2 regions of the Paenibacillus sp. FSL W8-0439 genome follow, and region 1 is predicted to be linked to the other one. Evidence: riboswitches for the same ligand, from Rfam matches in the RefSeq annotation. Region 1 holds a riboswitch; the other holds the start of a gene.
The links. Region 1 has a riboswitch for cobalamin ahead of cobJ (precorrin-3B C(17)-methyltransferase). Riboswitches for the same ligand answer to the same signal wherever they lie in the genome.

Region 1 (7,684 bases):
CCGCGGTACAGGCAGGGATCGTATCGGCGCCAATAGTCATCGTTGTGTCGCTCACAGGTATTGCCTCGTTTACCATACCACGTTTTAATTTTGCCATTACGGTTCGTCTGCTGCGATTTCCAATCATGCTGATGGCTGGTTTATTTGGCTTGTTTGGCATCATTATTGCGACAACGCTGATTGCTACGCACCTAACCAAGCTAACATCGTTTGGTGTCCCTTATATGAGTGGATATAGCCCGTACAACCATATGGATCAAAAGGATATTATCGTCCGTGCACCTTGGTGGAAAATGACCAAACGTCCTTCATGGATTGGTAAGGACAACAACAAACGAGCGAAGAAAGAGATGAATGGATCGCCTAAAACCGAGGAGGGATGGTGATGAAGCCCACATCAAATACACAGCAAATACGTAAAGCAGCTGTACTTTGTTGTCTACTGCTTTGTTCTGTTCTTTTGGGAGGATGTTGGGATCGCCGTGAAGTGAATGATGTGGCCTTTGTGATGGGTACCGGACTGGATAAGGAAGGCGATCAATACCGGGTAACGATGCAAATTGCTCTGCCCGGACAGCTCGGATCTTCGGGTAGCACAGGAGGAGGGGGAGGTACCAGTGGTACGAAGTCCTACTACCTGGAGTCCAAAACAGGTCCAAGCTTCCGGGGAGCAAGTACTGAGGAACAGCGAGAGGTTTCGCGAACACTGAATTACTCTCATCGACGGGTGCTGCTGTTCGGGGAGACGCTGGCACGAGAAGGGATTAGCAAAATGATGGATGTCATTGCACGTATTCCGCAGAACCGCCTGTCTTCCCTTGTTGTTATTACAAAGGGGTCAGCGATGGAAATGCTTCAGGCAGATGCTCCGATTGAGCAATATCCAGCGGAAATGGTGCGTGAGCTCAACTTTTCCTATATGAAGAAACCTCGTTCCGTTAAATTGCTGATGAATTCCGTCCTGCTGGAAGGCATTGATCCGGTAGTGCCGGTAATGTCTCTGGTGAAGAATGGGCCTGATAGTCTTAAAGACAAGAAGACAAATATTCAGGTCGATGGACTGGCTGTCTTTCGACAAGACAGGTTAACAGGGGTTATTGATAATCACCTCAGTCGGTTTCTGCTGTTGGGTATGGAGCAAGCCAAGGAAACAGAAATTTTTATCCCCCCTCCCAAAGGTAGAGGTTACATATCTGTGCATCTCATCGAAAATAAAGTCCATATCGAGCCCTTTATTCGGGGGGACGAGATTCGAATGACGGTTCATATGAACTGCAATGGGAATGTGAAGGAAAATGAGACGAGCTTCGATATTTCCAGAGAGGAGAATTTGAAGTGGCTGGAGCAGCAGACGGTCGAGGAGATCAAGAGGGAGCTGGGAGAGGCTGTCAAGGAAATTCAGCAAAAGTATCATTCAGACGTGCTTGGCCTGGGCCGGGCTATTATTACCAATCACCCGGATGAGTGGAAACGGATTAAACCTCAGTGGGCGCAATTGTATCCCAAGGTGGAGGTCACCATAGATCCGGTCGTGCATATTGAGAATATCGGGGCGGTCACCAAACCATTCGGGGTCAAAAAGGAGCAAATCCAGAATGAATAAAGTATTTCTATTACCTTTATTGCTGGCTATGCTCTTCATGTATCTGATTGACCGTAAACGTATTAGCAATGCACCTGCCGTCAATCGCTGGGTCTCCCGCGTACTGTATGTCATTAGCATTGGTATCTGGATTTACGGCACATCGACGAAGAGCACTGTTTATGTGGCTACTTGGCTGACCCGATTTATTGACAAGTGGCTCCCCACCGCGTTGTAAATCGTGTAATGGATGCCTGCGGGCAAAAGGAGGATGTACCTGCATGAAACAGTTCACAACCAGACAAATTGTGCTGCTTAGTGTATTGATGGAGGTCGGTATTACCCTTATACATGCTCCGGCGCAGGCAGCAGATCACGCGAATCAGCATGCCTACTGGACCTGTATAATTGCAGCCATTGTGCTCTGCTTGCCGATCTGTGCGATGTTGAAACTCAAACGCCGTTTCCCTGATCAGGATCTGATGCAGGCGATGGTAAGCTCTCACCCTGTGTCGGGGCGTGTGCTGCTTGCAATTTACTTTATTTTATTTCTGATCATTTTTGCGCGGGATTTGAGGATTATTACCGATTTGGTGGAGGTGGTTCTTTTGCCGCTGACTCCAATTGTGGTCGTATCTCTTATTGTGCTATTGACTATGGCATTTATGGTTAAAGGTGGAATAAGTACCCTTGTCAATATGACCGAGATTTTTGTGCCATTGTTGATTGTGACACTGTTGACTATGCCGCTTTTTTTTGGAGGTAATATGGATTTTTCGATGCTGAGACCCTATTTACATCCGGAAGTAGATGGAGTTATTAAAGGCAGTTGGCGGATGCTAGGTTATATGGCCGATATCATGATGGTTCCCTTTGTGATTTCTGGGAAGAGCTATAATGGACGTAGTGCGTGGTTGGGGCATTTACTCGGAACCGCTATTATAATCATGCTGGTGTTGTTGTCGGAGTTGGTGATTGGAGTTCCTATCTTGTCACGACTGTTTTATCCATCGTATGAACTGGTGCGTCAGTTGCAACTAACGGACTTTCTGGATCGGTTCGACTTGTTCGTGGCAGCACTGACCGTACCAGCCTTTCTTACGAAGATTGGAATTGATCTGTACGTTACCAGTTTGGCGGTAAAGCGCATGTTTGCCCATGTCTGGGGGAGTCTGATGGTTTGGCCCTTAGGTTTGTTAGGTTATGTCTGTTCGTTTATGCTGTTCTCCAACATCGTACAAATTTATGATTTCAGCCGGGAATGGACTGCGGTGATGGTCATCTTTTTTGTATTCATGCCCTTCTTGCTGTGGATGTTGCTCCGACCCAAATTTAAAGGGAGAGGTGATGATGATTCATCATCTGGCAGGGAGAGGGATAGAAGTGATCAGAAAGAAGGTCAGCAGGAAAGCGAAACAGGACACGCCCACTTATAAGATTACTGTATTTATCGAAAAAGTAATTCTTATTTGTCTTTTGCCTCTCTGATTGTATACTTGGTAGAAAGAAATACGACATCTACAAGGGAGGCAACAGCATGGCACAACGCATGGCAGGTAAGAGAGTCGCTCTTGCCGGTCCCCGTAAAGCAGAAGAAATGGCGTTGCTAGTTATGAAGATGGGGGGCGAGCCAGTAGAACGCCCGGCCCAGGGGACTGTTTTTCTGGATGATATCGAGCTGCGCAACGCTGTTGTATCGTGGGTGAAGAACCCTCCGGACTGGTACATCTTCACGACAGGTATGGGACTGGATGCTCTGTTCGATATGGCAGAGGATATGGGCGTGGCCGAGCAGATTATAGAGTTGCTGCAATCCTCCAACATTGCAGCACGGGGCTACAAGACGGTCAATGGACTCAAAAAGCGTGGCTTTACGCCAGCAGTACGGGACGAGGACGGAAGTTTGATCGGATTGACACGGGCTTTTGCCCCATATGATCTGAAGGGGAAGGAAGTACTGTTGCAACTGCATGGAGACCCGGCCCCCCGGTTGGTAGAGTGGCTGGATGAGCAAGGCGTAGTGACCCGCCAAGTACTTCCTTATAAGCATATCCCACCTGAAGAAGCAAAATTGCAGGCGCTACTAGATGATGTTATAAACCGTACGATTGATGCCGTTACGTTCACGAGTGGTCCGCAAATTCGATTTTTGGCCCAATATGCGAGAGAGCAAAATCGAATGGAGGATTTACTGGAAGCTTTTCGTGAAGATGTCATTGCTGTATCGGTAGGCAAGGTGACTGCACAATCCATTTTGGAAGAAGGGATTGAACGAGTCGTATTTCCAACTGAAGAGCGCATGGGTGCGATGATGGTGGAGCTGGGCAAATATTTCGAACATAGCGATTCGGTGCATGGCTGTGGTCTGAAGAGCGTGAACAGTCATTTGAAATGAGCTAGAACTGATAAAAGCAGTAAGCTAAAAATGAGCTTATATTTACTAATAAAGAGTAAAATAGAGATAAGGGCCTACGAGGTCTTTATCTTTTTTTGTTGGACATGCATCGACAAAGTTTTTTGTTATAGCGAAAATATTTATCTAATATAATGAATAAGTTTCGATGCATGATATTGAGGACAGGAGCTGAGACGTTTATGAATTCTATTTGTGTATTTGCAGGGTCCAGACCTGGACATTCATCGGTATATGTTGAGGCGGCAGGCAAGCTGGGTGAAGCTATGGCTCGCCAGCATATCCGTTTAATTTATGGTGGCTCCAGCAGAGGGCTGATGGGTAAGGTGGCGGATGGACTGTTGGCGGGTGACGGTCAGGTCACCGGCATTATGCCCACCCTGTTATTCGATGCAGAGATCATTCATCGGGGAGTTACCGAGTTTATTGAGGTAGCAAGCATGCATGAACGTAAAGCGGCGATGAGCGAGATGGCCGATGCGTTTATAGCCCTTCCGGGAGGCTTGGGAACCTTTGAGGAGCTGTTCGAGGTATTGTGCTGGGCGCAAATCGGTATACATCGCAAGCCCATTGGGCTGCTGAATGTGAATGGATATTTTGACCCGTTGGTAGAAATGGTACGTCATAGCGTGCAGGAAGGGTTTACCGGAGCTGATCATCCAGCGCTACTGAGTATATCTGCGGACCCGGATGAACTGCTGCATATGTTGAAAAATAAAGCAGATAACTTGAAATAAAGCTTTTTTCGTGCTTGCACAACTGATTGAGGCAAGGTTATGATAAGACCCATAATCAAATAGCGGACAGACAAGGTGCCTTTGCGGTTGAGCAAAGGGTAACAGGGAATCGGGTGCAAGTCCCGAGCGGTCCCGCCACTGTAAGGAAGAGGGTTCTTTTAAATGGTCACTCGTACAAAACGGGGAAGACGAGAGAATCCGTTGATGCCAAGCCAGGAGACCTACCTTGATCTGTATGCACCGTTAACCTTCGCGGAGAGGATGGGTGTACGAAATCAGGAAATCAGGCACACGTTGCTTTTTCCATGTTGGTTACAGGTTTGCGTGGATATGAACGTGCAGCAGCGTTTGAAGCGTAAACAAAACAGATGGAAAACAACGGCAGATAGGAGGAAGACAAGAACTGTCTTCTTACGCTGTTTCGTCTGGTAAGAGAGATACGTACATAGGAACCCCATCCGGGCAGGATGGGGTTTTTTTGAGTTAAAGGATGCCACAAATTATTGAAATAGATAGTATAGCTGCCCTGAAAAGGATGATAGGAGGAGCACGATGAGCCCATTAGGAAAATTGCTGGTGATTGGATTTGGACCAGGAGATATGGAACATATCACAAAACGGGCGTTGGATGCGCTGGCCGAAAGTGAGGTCATTATCGGCTACAATACCTACGTTGATTTGATTCGTCCGTTGTTGAACGGACAGGAGATTGTACGCACAGGGATGACAGAAGAAGTGAGCCGTGCGCAGGAGGCGGTTCGCCAAGCAGAGATGGGTAAGAAGGTAGCCGTCATTTCCAGTGGAGATGCTGGGGTCTATGGCATGGCAGGGCTGGTGTACGAAGTGCTGATGCAAAAAGGCTGGCGTCGCGAGGACGGGGTTGAGGTAGAAGTTGTGCCGGGGATCTCGGCTATTCAATCCTGTGCTTCGTTGTTGGGAGCGCCGGTTATGCATGATGCTTGCACAATCAGTCTGAGTGATCATCTGACCCCGTGGGAAACGATCGTGAAGCGTGTAGAAGCTGCGGCTTCGGCTGATTTTGTGATTGCCTTATACAACCCGCGCAGTGGTCGACGTACCCGCCAGATTGTGGAGACGCAGTCCATTTTGCTCCGTTACCGTGATCCGCAAACTCCAGTTGGACTGGTGAAGAGTGCTTATCGTGAACGTCAGCAGGTTATTGTAACGACGCTGGAAGATATGCTGAACCATGATATCGGGATGCTGACGACCGTAATCATCGGCAATTCCTCGACGACAGTGTATGACGGGTTAATCGTGACTCCGCGCGGCTATCAGCGTAAATACACGCTGGACGCGACCGAGCAAGTGCTCAAACCGCATCAGCGGCTTCGCACGGAAGCGGAGCCGTGGTCGCTGGGCGCGCAAGAGGATCGCGCGCTGGATACACCGCAGGGAGGCGGAGCTCTGACTGCGCCTCCCGAGCCTTCCGCGAGCAGCGCTGCGGTTGCCACGCAGGCACGCCCGCAAGCGATGGCTACCGTGCAGGCTGCGCCCGCGAAGCCAACCGGAGCGGCTCCAGCATCGCTGGCAGCAGAGGCACTAAGCCGCCTAGCTGTCGGCGGCAAGCTGCCGGGCGAAGCCAATGCTCGCTGGAGCGGGCAAGCGCCTACCGCCCAGAGCGCCGTCGGAACGGCAACGGTGGCTACGACTGGGAAGGCGTCAGGCGGCTTTGGCAAGCCTGCGCTGTTTGAGGTGGGTGTTTCCCCTGGTGTGGGAAACAAGAAGTTCACTGCTCGGCAGATGGCACTGCTTGCCGAGGTAGCGGGTGATGAAGGCGAGCTGGAATATACGCCAGATCATCAGATCGTGCTGCGCGTGCCATGCCTAGACCCCGAGGAACTGGTCGGACGGCTGCGTGATGAACGATTTATTGTCATGCCGATCGGCGATGTGTTTAAAGTGAAGGCATGCGATTTTTGCAATATGGAGAAGGATGACGCTGTGCCTGTAGCTGAGCATCTACAGGTTGTACTTGGAGGACTACAGGCACCCAAAGAAACGAGTATTGCTTTGAACGGATGTGGCATGGCCTGCTATGGAGCGGTGCTGGAGGATATCGGAGTCGTCTATCGCAAGGGAGGATACGATCTTTTCCTCGGTGGCAAAAAATTTGGCCGTAATGCTCATGCTGCTCAGCCCGTAGCGGAAGGGATACCGGGTGATCAGATTACGGATATCGTGGAGAACATTATCGCTGAATACAAGGAAAAAGGCCATCCGAATGAGCGTTTTCATAAATTTTTCAAACGTGTAGGCATCGTAGCGGGCTTCCGACATGAAGATGCACCAGCAACAGTAGAAGTGAATGCGGTTTGTGGTGATTAGTGGGTTGGTAGGCTTGATGAACTGGATACAAGCATATATATAAAATAGGGCGTCATGTAGGCTATCCCTATAATGAGGAGGAAAACACAGCAGTGGATGCAATATTGTTGGTTGGACATGGAAGTCGTGACCCAGAGGGTAATCAGGAACTACTGGAATTTGCGCAAGCGGTGGCAGATCGGGCGCCAGATACGTGTGTAGAAACCTGTTTTCTGGAGTTGGCACGCCCAAGTATTGCCGAAGGAGTACAGGCGTGTGTGGACAAAGGGGCGACACGTGTCGTTTTTATTCCGATTATTTTGTTCGCAGCAGTGCATGCCAAAATTGATATTCCGAAGGCAATCGACCGGGCAAAGGCAAAATACCCGCAGGTGGAATTTGTATACGGACGTCCGATTGGCGTTCACGAAAAAATCGTTAGCATACTGCTAAACCGCTTGAAAGAGGCACGCCCTGTTGCAGTTCCAGCAGGGATGAATAGCGCTGTCGAGGCATCTACCGAGGTATCTGACGAAGAAACAGCGGTACTTGTATTAGGACGCGGAAGCAGCGATCCAGATGCGAACAGTGACTTTTTCAAAATCACTCGTATGCTGTGGGAGA
Region 2 (7,684 bases), 230 kb from region 1:
TCTTATCGAAAATCAGCTCAAAATCCAGCTGTTGTCCATCTTTCTCCCGTACTGTGCCGCCTGCGGGCAGCTTCCAGCCAGCCTCATCCAACAATGCTTTGGATTTTTCCACATCATAGCCTATTTGCTGTAAGTCGACATTCGTATACGGGTAGTTTTTGGATAAAACCGTATCCGCTGTTTCCTCGAGCCCCGAGGTTACGCCTTCCACCATCGCCTGCTTGTTAAATCCATGCTGGAGTGCCAGACGTACCCGAAGATCTGCCAGCTTGGGATTGGACGAATTGAGCAACAGGCTTCTTGTGCCGACAGGCTCGGACAGCGTGGTAACATACTGATTCGTGTCGCGAAGCTGTTTGAAAGCATCCAGGCTAATAACACCTTCTCCATAAATCAGATCCAGGTCGCCTTTTTCAAAGGCCATTACACGTGTTTCACCATCGGGAATAATTTTGACCGTAATTTTGTCCACCTTCGGTGCAGTACCCCAATAATTCGGGTTACGCTTAAAGGTTGCATACTCATCCTGCTTGTATTCATCCAGCATCCAAGGTCCTGTACCTACAGGTTTCTTAATTCCTTTGGACGTATCTCCATCATCCGGGAACCCGGCTTCACCCAAAAAACGGAACGGGCGAACGACAGACAGATCCTGAATAACTGGGTAGTATGGCTCTTTGAGCGTCATTCGGAACGTACTGTCATCTACAGCTTCAGTTTTATCGAGAACGCCTACTATACCAAGCCAGCTATGCGTTTTCTCATTTTTCATAATAGCGTCAAAGTTCTTTTTCACAATCGCCGCATTAAATAGCGTTCCATCGGAAAATTTCACACCTTTACGCAGCTTAAACGTATATGTCTTGCCGTCCTTGGATATGGTCCAAGATTCAGCCAAGGCAGGCTCTAGCTTGCCTCCTTGCTTGTAGCTGACTAACGGCTCATAAATCATGGATTGTGCAAATAGCTGGGAAGGGTTGTATACGTGAGGATTCATTGTACCAATGTCCCGTGGCCACGATAGCGTGATCGACTTTTCATTGGCAGCTCCGTTAGTAGAGGTGGATGCAGGTGTGTTCTCCTGCTTCGCGCAGCCCAGAATAACGGATAATAAGAGGAGCGTCACCAACATAAAGGTGGCAGTCTTGCGGTGTCGAACGGACATCAATGTATTTCCCCTTTTCTATATATGTGATAATGATTATCATAATCATATTTAGAATAGGTACCACATTATATTTTGTCAACAATATTCGACAAGCAAAGCTCTTATTTATTTTGAATTTGTATAATATTAAATTTATGGATTAATCCGCCAACGTTTGAAATAGAGTACGCGTGTATTCATGCTTCACTAGCTCTTCATCCCAATCCTCAAATATTTCCACGATCTCTCCCTGAACCATGACGGCAACACGATCACAGAACGTACGGGTGGATTGAAGATCATGGGTGATGAAAAGATAGGACAACTGACGTTCGAGCTGCATTCTTTTGAGCATGTTCAGCACGGAGGACTGGGTTGTCGTATCCAGATTGGCGACGGATTCATCGAACAGGATGATTTCTGGTTCAACGGCCAACGCCCGAGCAATGCACACCCGCTGTTTTTGTCCACCGCTTAGCTGCGCAGGGTATTTTTTCAGACTGTCAGCCTCTAACCCTACCGATTCCAGTAAGGAAAGGCAGATATCCAGTGCCCTTACTTTTCGCTCAGGAAAATAGTTGCAGATCGGCTCCATCAGAATATCTCGAATGGTCATACGGGGATGCAGTGAGGAGGCCGAGTCCTGCGTGACTAACTGAATTCGTTTGTACAGATGAATATCTTTCATCCTTCCGGTATGTATGGGCTGCTGATTCAGCCAGATTTCCCCCGAGGTCAACGACTCTAGCCCCAGGATACACTGTGCCAGCGTGCTTTTGCCACTTCCGCTTTCTCCAACCAGTCCAAGGCATTCTCCCTGTCGTAATTCCAAGCTCACTTTCTTTATAGCCTGCTCACTGTGTTTCGTATTGAACCAGCCTTTTCTCCGTCTGCGGACAGGATAAGCTTTGGTGACGTTCTTCAATTCCAATATCACGTTTGCATCCTCCCTTCCGGGGTCATCTCCAATACTCGATCTGCTACGCGACTCATACCCTGACGATCATGTGAAATCAACAAAATAGTGAGCTCGAAATCCTCTCTCAACTGTAAAAGCAATGACAGAACCTTGTCGCGGTTGATCACATCCAGCGCTGTAGTGGGCTCGTCGGCAATAAAGAGGCGCGGGCCGGAGCTTAACATTGCAGCCAGCAGCACCCTTTGGCACATACCTCCGCTTAGTTCAAAAGGATATGATGACAGAATATACTCAGGATCGGCAAAACCGACCTTGCGGAGCAGAGAACACAAATAAGCTTCCTGCCCTGGAGTAGTGCGGCCTCCAGCCAGCTCCGTGGCACGGTTCAGCATCTGTCGCATCCGTGACATTACGCCCTGTCGTCGATGGGTCTGCTGTGATGCAGTGTGGGACGGGGCAAGATCAGCCTGGCCCTGCTCCTTCTGGGCGTGCATTTGGCGCCGCCTGTGCAGTCTAAGCGTATCCGTCAGCTGGGCGCGGACGGTACGGATCGGGTTCAGCCCGCTCAGCGATTGTTGAATGAGCAGGGCAATATCCTCACGGCGCAGTCTTTGCCAGCGCTGTTCATGGAATGGGATAATGTCTTCCCCGTTATAGTAGATGCACCCTTGCGTAACACCAACACTTGGGTCCAGCATACCCGCGATTGCGTGTGCGGTCAGGCTCTTGCCACATCCACTTGGTCCAGTCAGAGCCACAATTTCCCCTGGGTAGACGGAAAAGTTCACATCTCGCAGTAGCGGATTGCTCTCGCTTCCGCTTGCTCCTGCACCTGTACGACTAATCTCCAAATGTTCCACGTGTAACAACGGTTTTTGTACGTAAGCTCGCTCTATCGTATCCTTCCACCCTATGACTGGTCGTTTTCCCACTATTTCGCCGCCCCCTTTTCTGAAAAATGATCACCCAGAAGCTGGCAGGCAAGCACAAACAGCATAATCGCCAAACCCGGAAAGATCATAACATGCGGAGCCACCTGAAAATACGAGGTTGCATCATGCAGCATCACGCCCCACTCTGGCTTGGGCGGCTGTACACCCAGTCCAAGAAAGGAGAGTCCAGCGATCATTAACACCACGTGTCCGATATCCCATACCGCATAAACCAACAATTGCTGCCATACTTGTGGCAATACATAACGTCTTAGTATGCGCACGTGTGAATTGCCGGACAAACGGGCATACCGTACATAGTCCTCCTGGCAGGCTTTTTGAACCAAACTACGGATATAGCGGACATAGCCCGCCCACCGTACCGCAATAATCGCTAAGGTCATGTTAACGAAACCCGGCCCCAAAATACCCACAATCGCCACCGTTAAAATAATATCGGGAAAAGCCAGTACGCCATCGATTCCCCGCATAATCAGCTGATCCACACGTCCTCGCACATAACCAATGAGCATGCCTGTGGGCAGACTAATACACAGCGTTGCTACCGTAATCGCACAAGCGATTAACACGCTTGTCCGAATTCCATAAATGAGCCGTGACAGCACATCCCGACCCAGATGATCCGTACCGAAAGGATATTTCCGGCTGGGTGGTGCCAAACGGTTCAGAAGGTCCACATGCAGAGGATCATGAGGAGCGGCCCATGGAGCCAACAACCCAAGCAGCACGATCAGGCCAAACAGTGCGCCCCCTGCCAGCAAGCTTCCTCTAAAGGAAAGCCGTATCTTTTTCATTTTCAGCTTCCCCCTTAACGCAAACGCAGCCTTGGATCTATCACCGTCTGGACCACATCCACCAAACACTGAACACCTACAATTAAAAACGCGGCAAACATAACATATCCCTGAATCACCGGGTAATCACGCTGCGTAATTGCATCTATAAAATACTTTCCTAACCCTGGCCATGAAAAAATGGTTTCTACGATGACGTTACCTGCCAGCATAAATGATAGATTCGTACCTAACAGCGTGATCATAGGCAGAACGGCATGTTTAAATATCTCAAAAAAGAGAATATGCATACGGGAAAAACCACGAGCCCTCGCTGCCTTCACAAAATTCCGGTCACTCAGCTCCAGCATCTGAGCACGCAATACACGGGCTTGCACCGTTCCCAATCCTGCACCAAGCGTCAGCGCTGGGAGTACTAAATGTGTCCAGTCCTCCCTTCCCATGGATGGGAGCCAGCCCAAGCGAACGGAAAATAGATAGATCAGCAGAAACCCAAGCCAAAAAGAAGGAATTGACGATCCCAGCAAAGCGAACAGCCTGCCCAGACGATCTAGTGGACCGCTGACTTTTAGCGAGGCAGCCAGTCCCATCCCAAGCGTAAGCACCGTCATGACGGCAAAGCCCGCCAAAGCTAGCTCCACCGTAGCGGGCAGTCTGCTCCATAGTTCGTTTAGCACCGGCTCCTTGGACACATACGAGGTTCCCCAATGTCCTGTGAACACATCCCTCAGCCAGTTCACATATTGAATATGAAGCGGCTCATTCAAGCCCAGTTCGTTTCGCAGCGCGGTCAGCGCCTCCCCAGAAGCAGGAACATTATGCGCGGTGAGCAAAATGAGAGCAGGGTCACCAGGGGCCAGCCTCATCAGTACAAAAGTCAGCGTAGATACAACGAATACAATGATGGGCAGCTGCGCCACACGTTCCAATATAAAACGAATCATAGGATACGTTGCTCGTTATTCCGCAATATCAGATTGCGCTGTAATGTAGTAATACTCGATCGGATGAGGTGTAAAGCCCTTTACTCCTTTTTTCACACCAAACACATTGTCAGGGTGCACAATGAACGACTGCGGCAAATCTGTATTGATGATATCCAGTGCTTGCAGTGTTACCGCATTACGCTGTGCGGTATCCTTCGCCAACTTCAGGCTGTAAAGAATATTCTCCAGCGGTTTGGAAGCATAACGGCTTACATTCGCTTCACTTGTAGAGGAGTAGAACATGTCCATAAAATACTGCGGCTCCCCTGTATGGGCCGTGAGCATGCTGTACATAGCAAAATCCCAATCGTTTTTGGTCAACGCCTCATCGATATTTTCCACCTTGCGAATCTTGACCTGGATTCCCTCATTTAGCAATTGGCTCTGAATCACCTCAGCCATGACGGACAGCTCCGGACGCTGAGGGAAGGTCAGTAGCGTAACCTCGAATGGCTTGCCCTGCTTGGTCCACGTACCTTGGGCATCCTTCTGCCAGCCATCCTTTGTCAACAACTGCTCCGTCGTTCCGTCCAAAGCTTTGCGCTCAATCTTACCGAAGGGAAGAATGCTCGGAAACGGGCTGCTTGCTTCCGTACCGAAGCCTCTCATGACGGCGCTCACAATGGACGCGCGCGGAATCAGACTGTCCACCACCTTACGGTTGGTTGCATCCTTGAACACAGGTGATTCCATGTTGTACACAATCATATGGGTGCGCAAGGATGGAGCCGACAGCACTTGTAGCTTGTCGTTCTTTTTTAATACCTCTGCGTTATCTACCGGAATATCCGTCGCTACATCCACCTCACCAGATTGCAACGCCATCAGGCGCGAATTACCGTCCGTAATGAATTTCATCGTCGCTTCGGCCAATCGCGCCTTTTCGCCCCAGTATCCGTCATAACGCTCGACGACCAAGGATTGATCCTTGTTGAAGGCTTTGATTTTAAAAGCACCTGTCATTGCAGGGTAGCTTTGCTCATCTTTCATGGATGCCACATCCAGTACAATCGTTGACGGATCAGCCAAATTGGATACCAGCGCTGCATTCGGCTGGTTTGTCGTAATTTTCAGCGTCAGCGGACCAGTTACATCAATGGACTTCACATCCAGTAAATCCTTCGCCAGATGGCTTTTCTCGATTGAGCGCAGCAAAGATGCTTTTACACTTACTGCATCCATGCTCTTTCCATTATGAAACGTGACCTTATCCTGCACGCTGAACGACCACACATTAGGACTATCATGCTTCCATTCCTTGGCTAGCCAAGCTACAGGTTCCAGTTTTTCATTCAAACGAATGAGTGTCTCACCGGCACCGGAACGCATCACGTCCCAGCTATTATCTCCATGCGGATCAACGCCGGACGGTTTCCACGTATACGCCATCACCAGCTTTTTATCTGCTTGAGTCTGTTGTGCAGACGTGTTCTCACCCTTGCCCGAGCTATCCTCCGTCTTCGTGGCTGCGCCACATCCCGAAAGAGTCATAACTGCCATCAGCAGCAGCAATCCTGTACATATGAACCATGAACGCCTATTACGATTGCCTATCATCCCACATTTCCCCCTCTATCTTGTAAAATCGTATAAACCTAACGCAAAACGCGAAAAAGCATTCCCAACCACTTGATCAGCAGTCAGAAATGCTTTCATTATAAAATGTCAAAACTCACCTCAAAGCCAGCTCCAAAAACATAGAAGGGATCAGATCGGTTTCAGACATTCCGTATGCAGCACGCCTAACCACCTCCCCAGCATCCCGTGGGTCTGACAGTGATGTCAAAACAGGCAGGTCTCCTGACTCCAAGCGTATCTTTCAGGCCTTCCCGGTTCCTCACAGTTCCAGTGGCTTGTTCTGAAAGCTCCAGCAGTACCCTGCTGATGCCTGTATACAGTGGCGGGTCCGTGTCGGAATCTACCGAACTTCCCTTTTAAGTGAACACGCTCAACAACTATCTACATCGTCTCTACGAAACTTCGTATATAGAGTTGTCCGGCTCACACCTGTTTTCTTCCTTTATTCCTTTTTATTACGATTTAGGATTATCTTATTTTGTTGCTACTGGCTTGTCAACAAATGTTGCGTAATAATTTAAATTTGAATGATATAGTGTGAATCAAGACCAAGGCTATTCATTGCTTGCGCGCAATTGAAGGTTGTCTTAACGTTGCGTGCACGCAATTCACGTGTTAAAATTAGGTATAGAGATAACCACCGTATCCGTATACTAAAAAGAGCCTTCGCCGCTCCAACGGCAAAGACTCTTAGGACTTAAAAGGCTGTGGATCACCACCACGGCGCGCTGCATAACTGAATGTTAATGCGAACGAAACCCACCGTTAGGGGCCAACCTAATTACGCGGTGGGTTTTCGCTTGTTCCGAAATTTCCGACGCAGCCAGCGATAAAGCTTACGAATACTAAACACCAGGCTTAGTAACGTAACCATCCAACGCAGCACATCATAGCACGACACAAGGTTGACCATCGGCTTCACCCCCTTTCGGGAAGCTGCGCCGTGATCCGAAAACATCCACCACTATCCAAAGTCCTTAAGGTAGATTATACCATGCCTCTTCCTACCACTCGATAATCCAAACCCCGATCTTCATACAGAAAGAGGGTTTTATCAATAATTTCATGCTGCTTAATAAATAACTAGTTCTGGATAACCCCATGCCAAACAGCCGGAAAAGAGGCTACGCCCTCTCTCCGGCTGTTTTTGTTTATTTCCTATTCATCAAACCTTCTGTGGAACTTCTGAGACATTAACGCCTTTGACCGATTCACCCTGTTTTCTTGCCAAAACAATGTTCAAGACAATTGCCGTAATCGAGCCAGATACGATGCCGTTTTGCAGCAGCATTTTGGCAAAGCTCGGC

Region 2: another riboswitch for cobalamin. It lies ahead of MKX36_RS24415 (ABC transporter substrate-binding protein); the one in region 1 lies ahead of cobJ (precorrin-3B C(17)-methyltransferase).

What each region holds. Positions count from the first base shown of each region.
Region 1 is NZ_JBBPAK010000001.1:5,423,834-5,431,517, reverse strand. Features, by position in the region: gene MKX36_RS23400 (spore germination protein) at 1-386, shown strand, start outside; gene MKX36_RS23395 (Ger(x)C family spore germination protein) at 386-1,603, shown strand; gene MKX36_RS23390 (hypothetical protein) at 1,596-1,820, shown strand; gene MKX36_RS23385 (GerAB/ArcD/ProY family transporter) at 1,864-3,018, shown strand; gene MKX36_RS23380 (uroporphyrinogen-III synthase) at 3,120-3,977, shown strand; gene MKX36_RS23375 (LOG family protein) at 4,178-4,732, shown strand; cobalamin riboswitch at 4,790-4,975, shown strand; gene cobJ (precorrin-3B C(17)-methyltransferase) at 5,285-7,081, shown strand; gene MKX36_RS23365 (sirohydrochlorin chelatase) at 7,174-7,684, shown strand, end outside.
Region 2 is NZ_JBBPAK010000001.1:5,654,977-5,662,660, forward strand. Features, by position in the region: gene nikA (nickel ABC transporter substrate-binding protein) at 1-1,165, opposite strand, end outside; gene MKX36_RS24395 (ABC transporter ATP-binding protein) at 1,308-2,084, opposite strand; gene MKX36_RS24400 (ABC transporter ATP-binding protein) at 2,081-2,998, opposite strand; gene nikC (nickel transporter permease) at 2,998-3,813, opposite strand; gene nikB (nickel ABC transporter permease) at 3,828-4,757, opposite strand; gene MKX36_RS24415 (ABC transporter substrate-binding protein) at 4,773-6,356, opposite strand; cobalamin riboswitch at 6,573-6,777, opposite strand; gene MKX36_RS24420 (hypothetical protein) at 7,159-7,290, opposite strand; gene MKX36_RS24425 (nucleobase:cation symporter-2 family protein) at 7,543-7,684, opposite strand, start outside.